Linked DNA regions of Pelodictyon luteolum DSM 273. The protein of the gene in region 2 interacts with the protein of the main gene of each other region in a pairwise test. Links are inferred from orthologs where the notes say so. Each region holds a gene or a part of one and is shown on either strand. Other genes may lie near its edges.

Evidence for each region.
Region 1: the proteins of PLUT_RS10045 (region 2) and mrdA interact in binary tests that used the Escherichia coli proteins (3 or more experiments, as listed by UniProt). The link is inferred for Pelodictyon luteolum DSM 273 from one-to-one orthologs.

The regions. Positions count from the first base shown.
Region 1 is NC_007512.1:664,282-669,893, forward strand. Bases 2,731-5,612 are described here. They hold mrdA (penicillin-binding protein 2), read right to left. Parts: upstream 5,183-5,612; coding sequence 3,278-5,182; downstream 2,731-3,277. Other genes in these bases: PLUT_RS02970 (FAD-binding oxidoreductase), read right to left, coding at 2,731-3,288; PLUT_RS02980 (hypothetical protein), read right to left, coding at 5,186-5,612. Outside these bases: tyrS (tyrosine--tRNA ligase), read right to left, coding at 76-1,293; SsrA-binding protein SmpB, read right to left, coding at 1,319-1,792; more of PLUT_RS02970, read right to left, coding at 1,801-2,730. UniProt on the Escherichia coli protein: Catalyzes cross-linking of the peptidoglycan cell wall. Responsible for the determination of the rod shape of the cell. Is probably required for lateral peptidoglycan synthesis and maintenance of the correct diameter during lateral and centripetal growth.
Region 2 is NC_007512.1:2,156,445-2,164,915, reverse strand. The notes cover bases 2,133-5,143. They hold PLUT_RS10045 (penicillin-binding protein 1A), read right to left. Parts: upstream 4,762-5,143; coding sequence 2,503-4,761; downstream 2,133-2,502. Other genes in these bases: PLUT_RS10040 (alpha/beta fold hydrolase), read right to left, coding at 4,772-5,143; guaA (glutamine-hydrolyzing GMP synthase), read right to left, coding at 2,133-2,481. In the rest of the region: phosphoserine phosphatase SerB, read right to left, coding at 1-104; PLUT_RS10055 (sulfite exporter TauE/SafE family protein), read right to left, coding at 142-930; more of guaA, read right to left, coding at 940-2,132; more of PLUT_RS10040, read right to left, coding at 5,144-5,671; PLUT_RS10035 (DedA family protein), read left to right, coding at 5,754-6,416; PLUT_RS10020 (TIGR03915 family putative DNA repair protein), read left to right, coding at 7,801-8,471. UniProt on the Escherichia coli protein: Cell wall formation. Synthesis of cross-linked peptidoglycan from the lipid intermediates.

The DNA.
Region 1 (5,612 bases), 1.5 Mb from region 2 along the record:
GACGCTACCGAATTTGAGCAAGTATAGGAAAAAGGGATGGCATTCAAAATGTTTTTTTAAGAGGGGAGCCGCAATTCAGCTGTTTCCGGCTGTTGCGATCCTGAAAAACTTCCGTTTGCCGGCTTTCAGGGTTTTCGGTTCATCTGAAAGCGTGATGATTGTCTTGACATCCGTAATCTTTTCTTCGTCGATGGATACCGCGTTCTGCTGGATCATTCGTCGTGCATCGGTTTTCGAAGCGGCCGCTCCAAGCGTTGTGAGGAGGTCGACGAGCGGAAGCTCGGGTTCGCTGAACCTGGTCAGTTCGATCTCTGTCGGTGCTTGCTTGTGGACGAAGAGCCGGTCGAAGTGCTCTTCGGCAGCTCCGGCCTCACCCGCCGAGTAGTACTGCATTACGATTTCGCGGGCGAGCCTCCGTTTGGCGGTGCGGGGGTCTTCTTCCCACCCTTCGAGGATTGCCCGGCGGCCTTCTCCGGTGAGCGGAAGCAGCAGGCGGCACCAGTTTTCGATGAGGGTGTCGGGGATGGAGAGCACGCGGCCGTACATGTCGGAAGGCAGGTCGTTGAAACAGACTGCATTGCCGAGCGATTTCGACATCTTATCCTCGCCACCGGTGCCGACGAGCAGCGGCATGGTGATGCAGACCTGAGGCAGAATGCCGTATTCGCGCTGCAGGTCCCGGCCGACGAGGAGGTTGAACTTCTGGTCGGTGCCGCCGAGCTCCACATCGTTTCGGAGATGGACGGAGTCCATGGCCTGGGCGAGCGGGTAGAGGAACTCATGGATGGATATGGGTTCACTTGAGCGGTAGCGGCGTTCGAAATCGTCGCGCTCAAGCATCCGGGCTACGGTGTAGTGGCTGGAGAGGCGGATGACGTCGGCAAACGTCATGTTGCCGAGCCAGTCGGCATTGTAGCAGATGGTCGTTTTATGGGGGTCGAGGATCTTCGAGGCCTGCTCGAAGTAGCTTGCCCCGTTTTCGCGGGCCTCTTCGGCAGAGAGCTGCGGTCGGGTCTTGCTTTTGCCGGAGGGATCGCCGATCATGGCTGTGAAGTCGCCGATGATGAGGATGGCCTCGTGGCCGAGGTCCTGGAACTCGCGGAGCTTGCGGAGCACGACGGAGTGGCCGAGATGGAGATCGGGGCGCGAGGGGTCGGCACCAAGTTTTACCTTGAGGGGCGCTCCGGTCTTGATGCTGTGCTGGATCTTCTGTTCTAGCTCGGCGCTGCTGATGATTTCAACCGTGTTTGCGGTGATGATGTCAAGCTGTTCCTGCAGTGAGGGAAAGGACATGGTGCGGTGTGTATCTAAAGGGTGGTCAGTACTGTTTCCTGAGCTGCTGCAGATGACGCTCGTTCTCCCTGCCCTTGATGGTTTCGCGCTTGTCATAAAGCTTTTTTCCTTTGGCGAGCGCAAGTTCCACCTTAAGCCGGCCATTCTTGTCAAAGAAAGCTTTCAGGGGGATGAGGGTCAGACCTTTTTCATTGATTTTCGACTGGAGGCGCCGGATCTCCTCTTTGTGGAGCAGCAGCTTCCGGCTCCGCTTGGGTTCAAGTGCATCGAGGTGGTTGAACTCGTAAGGGGTGATTTGCATGTTCTCGAGCCATACCTCGTCGTGGTGGATGGTCGCGAAGCTTTCATTGAGGCTTGCTTTGCCGAGGCGCACCGATTTCACTTCGCTGCCGAGCAGCTCTATGCCGGCGACGATGGTTTCGAGAATCTGGTACTCGTAGCGGGCTTTCCGGTTCTGGATGGCCTCCGTGTATGAACGTGTCTGCTGCTTTTTGGCCACCGGGGCGGTTACTTGTTGCGGTTTTCGAGATATTCGACAGGAATGATATTGCCGATGTTGAGCACCTGGAACGGGTCGAATGTGCGCTTCAGTGCGGCCATTTCCCTGAGCCCTTCCTCTCCGTACATAGCGGCAAGATATCCGCTCTTGAGCTTTCCGATGCCGTGTTCGGCCGACAGCGTGCCTCCGAGTTCCAGCACCTTCGCTATGAACTCCAGATAGAGCGCCTTGGCCTCGATGAACTCCAGATGGCTCCGGGGCAGGATGTTCAGGTGCACATGGCCATCGCCGATATGGCCGAAAATAATATAGACAAAGCCGTGCTGTTCGCAAGCAGTGCGGTAAAAATCGAACAGTTCCCTGAATCGGGGAAAGGGTACGGCCATGTCGGTGCTGACTTTACTCTCCGCCTGGCGGCTGAGCCATTCGTTGACCAGCAGCGGCAGGCTGTGGCGGAACTCCCGCATCCGGTCCTGTTCCTCGCGGTCGAGGGCGATCCATGACTCTTCAGCCATGCCGCCGTGCTCTTCGACGATGCTGAACAGGGCTTCCAGATCCTCATCTTCAGCCCCGGTGGTTGTTTCCTGTTCGAGGAAGACAGCCCCCGCCGTGTCCCCGGGGGTATCGGGGTACTTTTGGCGGAGAAAGCCGAGGGCGTTCTTTTCGAAGAGTTCGAGGGCACGGGGGCGCCGCGGGCCTTCAATCGCGCGCAGGGCCCCGGTGAAGCCCATCAGCCCGTCCAGCTCCTGGAAATAGATTATTGCTGAGATGAGCCTTTCCGGCAGGGGAATGAGCATGAGGTCCGCTTCGAGGATGAGGGCGAGGGTGCCTTCGGAGCCGATGAAGAGATCGATGAGGTCCATCCTCTCAGCGGTATAGTATCCTGCATTGTGTTTCGTCGTTCCGGGCATGCGGTACCGTGGGCGGTGGAACTCCCGGTGTTCTCCGGAGGGGAGCTCAAGGCGGAAGATGCCTTGGGCATCGGCACGATGCTCTCCCCTTTGGAGGCTGAGCATGTCGCCTTCAGGCAGGAGAATGGTGATGCGCTCTATGTGGCGGCGCGTGGCTCCGTATTTGAAACTTCTTGCCCCGGAGGAGTTGTTGGCGATGGTGCTGCCGATGAAGCAGAGCTTTTCAGTGGGGTCCGGCGGATAGAACCATCCTGCGGCTTCGGCTTTTTTCTGCACATCGGCGAGCATGGCACCAGCCTGAACCCTCATGATCGCTTTGCCGGGCTCTGTCTGCCGCGGCTCGCCGATGGCGTTGAGCTTTTCCATGGATATGACGTGTCCGCCGAGCGGAATCCTGCCTCCTGTCGTGCCGGTTCCGTTGCCCGATATGGTATAGCGCCGGCCGAGAGCGGCGGCCTCACGCAGCAGCGCTGAAATCTCCTCCGGGGTTTCCGGTATGTAGACCCCTTCGGTATGGCCTGTTTTCAGGTTGCTGGTGTCTTCCAGATAGCTCTGTATGGATGCAGGGTCCTGTTTATGGATCATGGGGTGCAGGTTCAGCCGTTGCCGCTTCCGGAGGGGGCGGTGCGGTTTCAATGACAGGAAGGGACTCCCCGAGCGAGTCGGGGGATGTTTCCGGCGTAGGGCCGGATACTGTGAGGGAGTCGGCTGCGGGGGGGCTGGGCAGCACGGGATGCAGGTAGTGCTGGATGAGCTTTCCTGCGATCGGCGCCGAGATGGTGCCTCCGAATCCTGCGTTCTCCGCCAGGACGGCGATGGCGATTTTGGGGTTGTCGACCGGGGCGAAGGCAATGAACCAGGCGTGGTCCTTTCCTCCCGGGTTCTGTGCCGTGCCGGTCTTTCCCGCAACCCTCACTCCGGGCACTGCGGCGAGCTGGCCGGTACCTTCCCTGACGACCTCCTCCATGCTTTCACGGATGAGCCTGAAGCTCGCCTCCGATACCGGGACAGGTCGGCTTAGGCTCGGCAAGGGGACGAACCTGCCGGTTTCGGTATCGCGGTAGCCGCTTGCGATATGGGGCTGGTGGAGGGTGCCGCCGTTGGCGATGGCTGCAGCGTAGGCCGCCAGCTGGACGGGTGTGGCGCCGAGCTCTCCCTGCCCGATGGCGAGGCTGACCAGGTACCCCTTGGTCCAGCGCCCTTTTCCGTAGCGGCGGTCATAGTATGCAGTCGATGGCAACAGCCCGCTGCGCTCGCCGGGCAGGTCGATGCCGGTCTCAGTCCCGAACCCGAACATGGCCCCGTACCGGGTCCATTCGGCAAATCCGACATCGAAGATGAGTCTGTAGAAATAGAGGTTCGAGGATACGGTGATTGCGCGCCGCATGTTTACCCAGCCGTGCCCCCTGCCGCCATGGCTGAGGAACCGCCGCCGGCCGTAGGTGAAGACGCCGTTGTCGAGTACTTTTTGCTCGGGATCGATCCTGTTTCCCTCGAGGGCGGCCATTGCGAGCACCATCTTGTAGATCGAGCCGGGGGGGTAGACGGCCTGCACGGTCCTGTTGAAGAGCGGTTTGCGGGGGTCACTGATGATTGCGCGCCAGCCGTCGGGATCGGTTGCGCCGTTAAAGGTTTCCAGGTCGTACCCGGGGGCGCTCTCAAGCGCCAGGATCCCTCCGGTGGACGGATCGATGGCGATGATTGCCCCTGATTTGCCGGTGGCTTCAAGGAGCTCCCCTGCGAGCTGCTGGAGCCCTGAGTCGATGGTGAGGTAGAGGTCGTCTCCTCTGACGGCGGGAATGTCGCTCCGGCCGTCGTCGTACTTGCCGGCGTAGCGCCCGAGCGGGGTGACCATTTCAAAACGGGCGCCTTTCGTACCTTTCAGTCGGTCTTCGTACTGCTTTTCAAGCCCGCTGAAGCCGATTTTGTCATCCTGGGCATATCCTTGCAGCACCAGCTCGGCGACATCCTTGCGCGCGATCTGGCGGAGGTAGCCGAAGAGGTGCGCTCCGTAACGGGAGTCGGCGTATTTGCGTTTGTTCTCCGCTTCGATGAGGACTCCGGGCAGTTCCCAGAGGTTTTCGCCGAGCCGTTCAACGTCCTGGCTCTCAAGGTCGCGACGGAGTGTGACGGCCGAGAACCGGTTGAAGTTCCGCCCCCTCTCGATTTTCTCCGCGACTTCCTCCATAGGCCTTCGGATCAGCCATGCAAGGGCCTCCGTTCCGGAATCGTTGAACTCTGCCGGGATGACTTTAACGGAGTAAAGCGGTCTGTTGTCGACCATGATGATGTCGTTGCGGTCGATGATGCGGCCCCGGGGGGGCTGGATCCAGACCCTGCGGATGCTGTTCGACGAGGATATCGAACCGAGTTTCTGGAAGTCGAGCACCTGGATCCAGAAAAGCCGGCCGAGAAGGACGGCGAAGATGGTCACAATGAGGATCGAGACGATCCTGGTGCTGTGCTGCAGTCTGTCCATCGATCAGTCTGAAATTGTATTTTTCAGGATGAGCAGGTTTGCCGCAAATGCAAGCACGAGGGTGAAGAGTGTTGCCAGAAACCCGAGCACGACGATGCGGTACAGGGGAGAGAGTCCGAGCGGGTTGAGGCCGATGGCCAGGACGGTATGCGAAACGAATGCAGCAGCGGCCGTTGCCCCGTATATGCGCCGCATTTTCTGGCTGGGGGTGGCATGGCTGTCGCGTGGGATGTGGAATGAGCCGGCCATAAAGCCGCCCGTGGTTCCCGCCAGCATATGGAGCCCCATGTCTCCCGTCATGAGGCCGCAGAGCATGCCGCCGAGAAAACCGAATCCGGTGCCGGCGTTTCGGCCGAGGGTGACGGCACTGAACCCGAGAAAGAGGGCGATGGCATCCGGGGCGGTATGCAGCAGGGTCAGGCGTGAAAAC
Region 2 (8,471 bases):
ATGTCGAGCACCGGAATCAGGTGGCTGGAGAGCACCCCGGTGATGGATGCGGTGAGGCCCGGACGGTCCGGGCCTGAAATATTGATGAGGAGGAGTTCTTTCATGCCTTCTCGTTACAATGGATGTTCTTGGTGGAGGTGTTTACTGGTGCTTCCATACCTTGAGGGCGGACAGCAGCAGAAGCAGGACGAGCATCGGGATCAGTACGGTTTCAGAAACAACGCCGAGTAAACGGCCTCCAATCCAGGTTCCGGCGATGGAGCCCGCCGCCATAAGGAAGAGAAACGGCTTATTGGCGCCGAGGACTGAAAAACTCCGGTCGCGGCTGTAACGGGTAAAGCTGACCAGCATGGTTGGCAGGCTGACGGCTAGAGACAGGCTGCCGGCAAGCTTGATGTCGACGCCGAAGAGAATCACGAGCGTCGGGATAAGCAGTTCCCCGCCGGCAACACCGAGCAGGGCGGCAACAACGCCGATGGCGAACCCTGCAACTGCTCCGCTGAGTGCCAGCAGTAGAGCATTCTCCAGCATCGGACTGCCGGCACCCTCCATCATATGGCTGCTGATCATTATGGCTGCGATGACGACAAGAAGGATGGCAATGATTTTGTATAACCCTTTTGATCGAAGCTTTGTGGCCCATCCCGCACCCGTCCAAGCTCCCAGCAGGCTTCCTGCAAGCAGGTTCATGACAATCTGCCAGTGTTCGGCAAGCAGGCTCCATGAGACAGCTCCTGCCCTGAACGGCAACGCTGATGCTACGACCACCAGGCTCATCGCCTTGTTCAGAATCACTGCTTCCAGTGCCGGAAAGCCAAAGAATCCAATCAGGAGCGGCAGGCGGAACTCAGCACCGCCCAGCCCGATAAGGCCGCCTAGTGTTCCTATGATGACGCCGGCAAGAAACCCGTAAGCATTTTTCTGCTGCATGCTACTGTATTATTCCCATTCGATTGTGGCCGGGGGTTTCGATGAGATGTCGTAGGCGACACGGTTGATGCCGCGGACCTCGTTGATGATCCTGTTCGATACTTTTGCGAGGAAGTCGTGCGGGAGGTGGGCCCAGTCGGCCGTCATGCCGTCGGTGGACTCCACGGCACGCAGTGCAAGCACGTTCTCGTAGGTGCGCTTGTCACCCATCACGCCGACCGACTGGACAGGAAGCAGTACGGAGAACGCCTGCCATACCTGCTGGTAGAGCCCGCTGGACTTCAACTCGTCGATGTAGATTTCATCGGCTTCGCGGAGTATGTCAAGCCGCTCCCTGGTGAGTGAGCCGAGCACCCTGACGGCGAGGCCCGGGCCCGGGAAGGGGTGGCGCATGAGGATGTCTTCCGGAATGCCGAGCTCGCGGCCGACGGCGCGGACCTCGTCCTTGAAGAGCTCACGGAGCGGTTCGATGAGTTTCAGTTTCATGCGCTTCGGCAGGCCGCCCACGTTGTGGTGCGACTTGATCGTCTCCGAAGGTCCTTTCACGCTCTGGCTTTCAATGACGTCGGGGTACAGGGTCCCTTGGACGAGGAACTTCTCCTCGTTGATATGCTCTTCAAAGACGCGGATGAAGGTGCGTCCGATGATCTTGCGTTTCTTTTCGGGAGAGGCCACCCCTTTAAGGCGTCCGAGGAAGAGGTCCGCGGAGTCGGCAAGGGTGATGTTCAGGCCGAGGGGTTTAAGGAACTCCATCACCTTCCGGGCTTCGTTCTTGCGGAGCAGGCCGTTGTCGACGAAGACGCAGTGCAGCTGCTTGCCGATGGCTTTGCTGACAAGGACTGCCGCCACGGTGGAGTCGACGCCGCCGCTGATGCCGCAGATGACCGTTCCTTTGTCGGCGCGCTGGCGGATATCCTCGATCTGGTGCTCGATGAAGCTTTTCGACGACCAGTCGGGCCGTATGCCGGCAATGTTGATGAGGAAGTTCGAAAGAAGCTGTTTGCCGTAGAGGGTATGCTGTACCTCGGGGTGGAACTGCAGGCCGTAGATCTTGAGGGCGGCCTTCGGGCCGAAGCTCTCGATGGCGCACATTTCCGAGTTGCCGCTGCTGGCGGTAATCTGGAACCCTTCAGGCATGCGGGTCACCTTGTCGCCGTGGCTCATCCATACGTCCGAATCCGGAATGTCCTTGAACAGCATGCTTTCGTGGCCTTCCGTCCTGTCGACCAGGATTTTCGCACGGCCGAACTCCTGCTTTGAAGAGCTTTCAACCGCACCCCCGAAATGGTTGGCAATGGCCTGCAGGCCGTAGCAGATGCCGAGGATGGGGAGGCCGAGCGAGAAAATGCCGGGGTGCGGCAGGATGGCCGATTCGCCGTAGACGCTCGTAGGGCCGCCGGAAAGAATGATCGCCTTGGGATCATGTTCCCGTATGGCCTCAGGCGTGGTGCTGTATGGGAGGATCTCGGAATAGATGCCGAGTTCGCGGATACGGCGGGCGATCAGCTGGGTGTATTGTGATCCGAAATCCAGTACCAGGACAGATTGCATGGGAGCGCGGTTGTGGTTGTATTAAAATGAAGGCTGTTCAGCGGGAACAGCCGCAGGGCCTCTTGATGTGTCCGGCACGGCGTTTTCTGTCCGTTCGGGATGCTGCTGGTAGTTCTGGAACCCTTTCGGGGTGAAGTACTCGATGTAGACATCGCTGTCGAACAGGTCGGAGGGCCGGTTGGACGTCGAGGATATCGGCACTGCGATGACATTTTCCGGGATGCGGAAATAGCGGTTCTCAAGGCCGAGTGACGGATCGGCATAGCAGCGCTTCATGAAGCCGGCCCAGATGGGCAGTGAGGCGCGTGCGCCCTGGCCGTACTCCATGGAGGTGAACTTGATGCGTTCGTCGTCGAACCCGGTCCAGACCACTGCGACCAGCTGAGGGGTGAAGCCGGCGAACCATGCGTCGCGGAGGCTCTGGGTGGTGCCGGTCTTTCCGGCGGCTTCCATTTCAAGGCCGTAGCGGGCGCGGACTGCGATGCCGGTGCCTTTATTGATGACGTCCTTCAGCATCGAGACCATCACGAAGTTGGTGGTGGAGTCGATGGCGAAGCGGCTGTTCGGCACGTATTCGGAGATGAGATGGTGGTTCTTGTCCTCGACCCTCAGTATGGATACCGGCTGGTTCCATACCCCGTTGTTGGCGAAGGTCGAGAATGCCCCTGCCAGTTCAAGCGGAGACACTTCGGCGGTGCCGAGTGCGATGGAGAGGTTCGATGGGATGGGCGAAGAGATGCCCATCCTGCGGGCATAGCTGATGATGTCGGCGGTGCTGAGCTGCTCATAGGCAAGGCGCACCGTCACCTGGTTCAGTGAGCGGGCAATGGCCGAGCGCAGGGTGGTCCATCCACCCGAGGATCCGTCCGAGTTCCGGGGCGACCATATGCCGCCTCCGCTTTGCAGCGAGAGGGGCTTGTCGAGCACCTGGAAGTTGGCGGGGATGCCCTTGTCTATCGCTGCGGTGTAGACGAACGGCTTGAAGGTCGAGCCGGGCTGGCGGCGCGCCTGCCAGATATGGTCGAACTGGTACTTGTAGTCCTCGGAGGCGAACTGGTTGCCGCCGACCCAGGCTTTCACGTGACCGTTGGAGGGGTCTATGGCTACAAGCGCGACCTGAATGCGGGTCTTGTCGCGGAGCAGGCCGTTGAGCCATACCCGGTCCCTCTTGAGCTTTGCCATGGCTGCGGCGTCGGTGAGACCGTCTTCCTCGCGCATTTCCTTGTAGCGTGCGCTTTCACGGATGAGCTGGTTCTTCAGCGGTTCAGTCCAGCGCCACGACTGGTCGAATGTTGCCTGCAGGGTTGCCAGGTGCTCTCTGGCCGCCGCTTCGGCATACTTCTGCATTCGGCTGTCGAGGGTGGTCTGTATGGTCAGCCCGTCACGGTAGAGGTTGACGTCGCCGAGCATCGAAGCAGGTTTAACGGTCTGGCGGATGTACTCGGTGAAATACGGCGCTGCGCCGTGATGGGTCGCAGGGGTGTACTTGAGGACCAGCCGTGCCTGTTTTGCCTTGGCGGCCTGTGCTTCGGTGATGAACTTTTCCTTTGCCATCAGAGAAAGGATCAGGTTCCGTCTGCCGATGGAACCAGCCGGGTTTTTTGCCGGGTTGTAGGCGGTCGGGTTTTTCAGGGTTGCGATGAGGGTTGCGCTCTCCGGCAGATTCAGCTGGCTTGCAGGCTTGCCGAAGTATGTCCGCGACGCAGCTTCGACCCCGTATGCTCCCGATCCAAAGTAGACGGTGTTGAGATAGAGGGCGAGGATCTCGTTTTTCGTGTAGGTTTTCTCAAGCTCGACGGCCGTGACGAACTCCTTCATCTTGCGCGTGACGGTCCGTTCCTGGCTCAGGAAGAGGTTCTTGGCCAGCTGCTGGGTGATGGTGCTCGCTCCGTGCCAGCGGGTTCGGCCCTTCAGGATGTTTTCGCCCATGGCGAGCACCAGACGGCGCATGTCGACGCCCCAATGGCGGTAGAACTCCACATCCTCGGTGGCGATCAGCGCATTGCGGACCGACATCGGAATCGTACGCAGGGGGACGAAGGTCCGGTTCTTCAGGAAGAACTTGTGGAGGAGCACACCGTCCTCTGAATAGACGAGGGATGCGAGGTCCGGGTTCGGGTTTTCGAGCTCCTCAAGGCTCGGCAGGCCGAGAATGGAGGAGCCTGCCCGGGCTTCGGGCGGGTTCGAGGCGATGGCGGCTAAAGAAAGAGAGAGAATGACGAAGAGTCTGGATAATGAGGTGTACACGTTCAGGTTCAGTCTTGAAATTGTTGCATCCATTGCTGTGTCGTTATCGTATAGGGTCAGTCGCCTTTTTATGAAAAAGAGACGAGGAATCAAAATGTTTTTTCAGCCCATCGGCAAACCCGGCCGTGTTTTCGAGCATCGGCAGGTGTCCGAGGTCCTGGAACTTGAGAAGCGTTGTCGGTGCTGCCGACTTTTTCCTGCGTGTATTGTAGAGCGTGATGGTTCCCTCGGGGGGGATGGTATGGTCTTCCATGCCGACGCAGCAGAGCACCGGAGCGGGTATTTCGATGACATGGCGCGTATAGGCCCGGAGCGCTTCGGGATCGATCGAGAATTTCCCCACGGCGATTGTCGCGTCGCGGTCTGAGCTGGTGAAGTCCTCTATGATGATGTCGCTGTACTCCCTGCCGATATCCTTTGCTGCCGCACGCTTGATGAATAGCGTCTTCATCGGGCCGGCCTGGAAGATGTTGCGGAAGCTCAGGGAGACATCGATCAGCCCTCCGAGGAAAAAGAGACCGAGAGTTGTGAATGGGGTCTCTTCAAAGATGCCGCAGGCAATGATTGTGGCCGAGAGCAGTGCGTCCCGGTAACGGAGTGCGAGTTCAGTTGCAACCATCCCGCCCATCGAGTGGCCGACGATGTGGAGGTTCTTCGGGCGGTCGAGACCGAGATGCTCGATGAGTGCCCCGGCTTCCTCGGCAAACCCCGCAATCGTGAACGACGGGCTGTGGCCTTTGATCACCGTCCGTCCAGTTCCGCTCTGGTCGTAGGTGATGCAGCGGTAGGAGGGGGAGAGCAGCTCCACCACCGGCTTCCAGTACCGGGCGGAGATGGCCCAGCCGTTGACGAAGAGCACCGCAGGGCGCCCTATGGCCGAAGGATCCGATTCGGCGGTATCCTCATAATAGAGCCGGCATCGCTTCGTCGGGAAATAGCTCATGGGGCAGTTCAGTTCTTTTGCGGGAAGAGAAAAGTTAATATAATAACTAATAATACTTTTTTTCAGCCACCCCCCTTTCCCGATGCACTATTCGCCGCTCGACCTCACCAGCGCCCTCGTCGATTTCATCATGCATATCGACACCCACCTCCAGGTGCTTGCCGCAGAGTACGGTCTTTGGCTCTACCTGATCCTCTTCCTCATCGTGTTCGCTGAAACGGGCCTTGTCGTCACGCCGTTCCTTCCGGGTGACTCGCTGATTTTCGCCGCCGGGTCGCTGGCATCTGTCGCCGGTTCCGCCCTTGATCCGCACCTGCTCTTTCTTGTCTTCTTCACGGCCGCAGTGCTCGGCGACACCCTCAATTACTGGATAGGCCACAAGGTAGGCCCAAAGGTGTTCGATTACGAGCGCTCGATGATCTTCAACCCCTCACATCTCATCAAGACCAGGCACTTTTTCGAGAAGTACGGCGGCAAGACCATCATCATCGCCCGTTTTGTGCCGATTGTCCGCACCTTCGCTCCATTCGTCGCCGGCATCGGCGCCATGGCCTACGGCCGCTTCATTCTTTTCAATATCACGGGCGCTCTCCTCTGGGTCGGGCTCTTCTGTTACAGCGGATACTTTTTCGGGCAGCTGTCGTTCGTGCAGGAGAACTTCAAGCTGCTGATCCTCGCCATCATAATCTTCTCCATCCTTCCTCCCGTTGTGGAATACCTGAAGCATCGTTTCCTGCGCCGCTGAAGCCCCGAAAGCCCCGCCCTCTCTGCTGTTCCGCAAGTTGTCCACAATGTTGAAAGAATGTTGACAACTTGTGGAACAACTGTCCATCCGCTCAGTTCTGCAATGGAGTGTTGTGCCGACAGGTGATTCTGGTTATCGGTTAAGTTGTTTTATTGTATTGTAATACCGGTTTTGCCCGGGTTCCGCTGTATCGTTTTGCGTCACCAGACTGGATCTGATTTTTTCTGACAGAAATGTGGACTGATGTTGACAACTTTTGCTTTGAGGTGAGCGGGTGCTCCGCTGGCTGGTGCTGCAGGGAAAAAATATTATAGTAATCCACAGATTTTTTTTATACTTTCTACCCGCATTGACATGTATCGGCGTATAGCGCAGCCTGGTAGCGCACTTCCTTGGGGTGGAAGGGGTCGTGGGTTCAAATCCCGCTACGCCGACAGAAAATACCCGCACAAGCCGCCTTTAAGGGCGGCTTGTTTTTTTATATTCAGGGTATGGACACCCTCTCCAAACTGCGTATTCTTTCGGGCGCGGCGCGTTATGATGCAATGTGCGCTTCCAGCGGAAGCAGGCGGAATGGCGCGTCCTCCGGCACCGCCAACGCTTCTTCGGGTGGTATCTGCCACGGCTGGTCCGACGATGGACGCTGCATATCCCTGTTGAAGATCCTTCTTTCCAACGACTGCTCCTATGACTGCGCCTACTGCGTCAATCGCAGGAGCAGCCAGGTGGAGCGTGCCTCGTTCAGTCCGGGGGAGGTCGTCTCCCTTACGCTTGATTTCTACCGCCGCAACTACATTGAGGGGTTGTTCCTCAGTTCCGCCGTGCTCGGAAGTCCTGACTATACCATGGAGAGGATGGTGCGGGTTGCTGAACTGCTCCGTGAGGAGGCAGGGTTCGGGGGGTACATCCACCTGAAGGTCATTCCCGGCTGCAGCAGCGAACTGGTTGATAGGGCAGGGCTCTGTGCCGACCGCATCAGCGTGAACATCGAACTTCCCTCCGCAGCTTCGCTCGAACGGCTGGCTCCCGAGAAGAAGAAGGACGCCATCCTTGGTCCCATGTCTGCTATCGGCAGAGGTATCACTACAAGCATTTCTGAACGCCGCCGGAGTCGTCATGCTCCCAGCTTCGCTCCTCTGGGCCAGAGCACGCAGATGATCATCGGCGCCAGCCCCGAATCCGATTTCCAGATCCTGCGACTATCCGAAGGGCTGTACCGGAAAATGCATCTCAAGCGCGTATATTACTCGGCATTCATATCCGTCAACGATGACAGCCGTCTTCCCGCGCTTCCAGCTCCTCCGCTGCTTCGCGAGCATCGGCTCCTTTCACCGCCGTCGGAGCCACGCCAGCTTGTGCTTCCCGGCCTTTTCCCTATGCCTGCATGAACAGCTATCTTTACGACGGAACCGCCGAAGGCCTGCTTTCGGCCATCTCCTTCATTCTCGATACCGATGCCCACCCGGAGGAGGCTGTGCTCGCTGTACGGGAGGACACCCTGTTCGAGGAGGGGGCGATGGTACCGACTGACACAGAAAGGGCCTCGGAATTCTTCCTGCGGCTCCGCCACGATGCACCCGAAGCGGCCCGAACGCTCTTCACGTTCCTGCTCGCTGAAAAAAAGGGGATGGAGGGGAGCCTCGTTTGCTACCTCATGCTGTCGCTCCAAAGCGGAGCGGACGTCAACGCTTTCCTCACCGACCCTTCAGTGAAGGAGATTGTCGCAACTGCCAAAAAAACATCGCGTGAGCTGCACCGCATGAAAGGGCTCCTGCGCTTTGAAAAGCTCCGTGACGGGGCCTACCTCGCCAGAATGGAGCCCGAGAGCAACATCCTCCAGCCGCTTGCCTACTATTTCAGCAGGAGGCTCAAGGCGGAGGATTGGTTTATTTATGATGCAGGCCGTCGTACCGCCGCCCGCTGGCACCAGCGGGAGCTCCGTTTCGGCGCCATCGAAGAGTTTACGAATCCGCCTCACAGCGAGGACGAAATGAAGGTGCAGGCGCTCTGGAAGGTCTTTTTCAGCTCAATAGCCATCGCTGACAGAAAGGACTC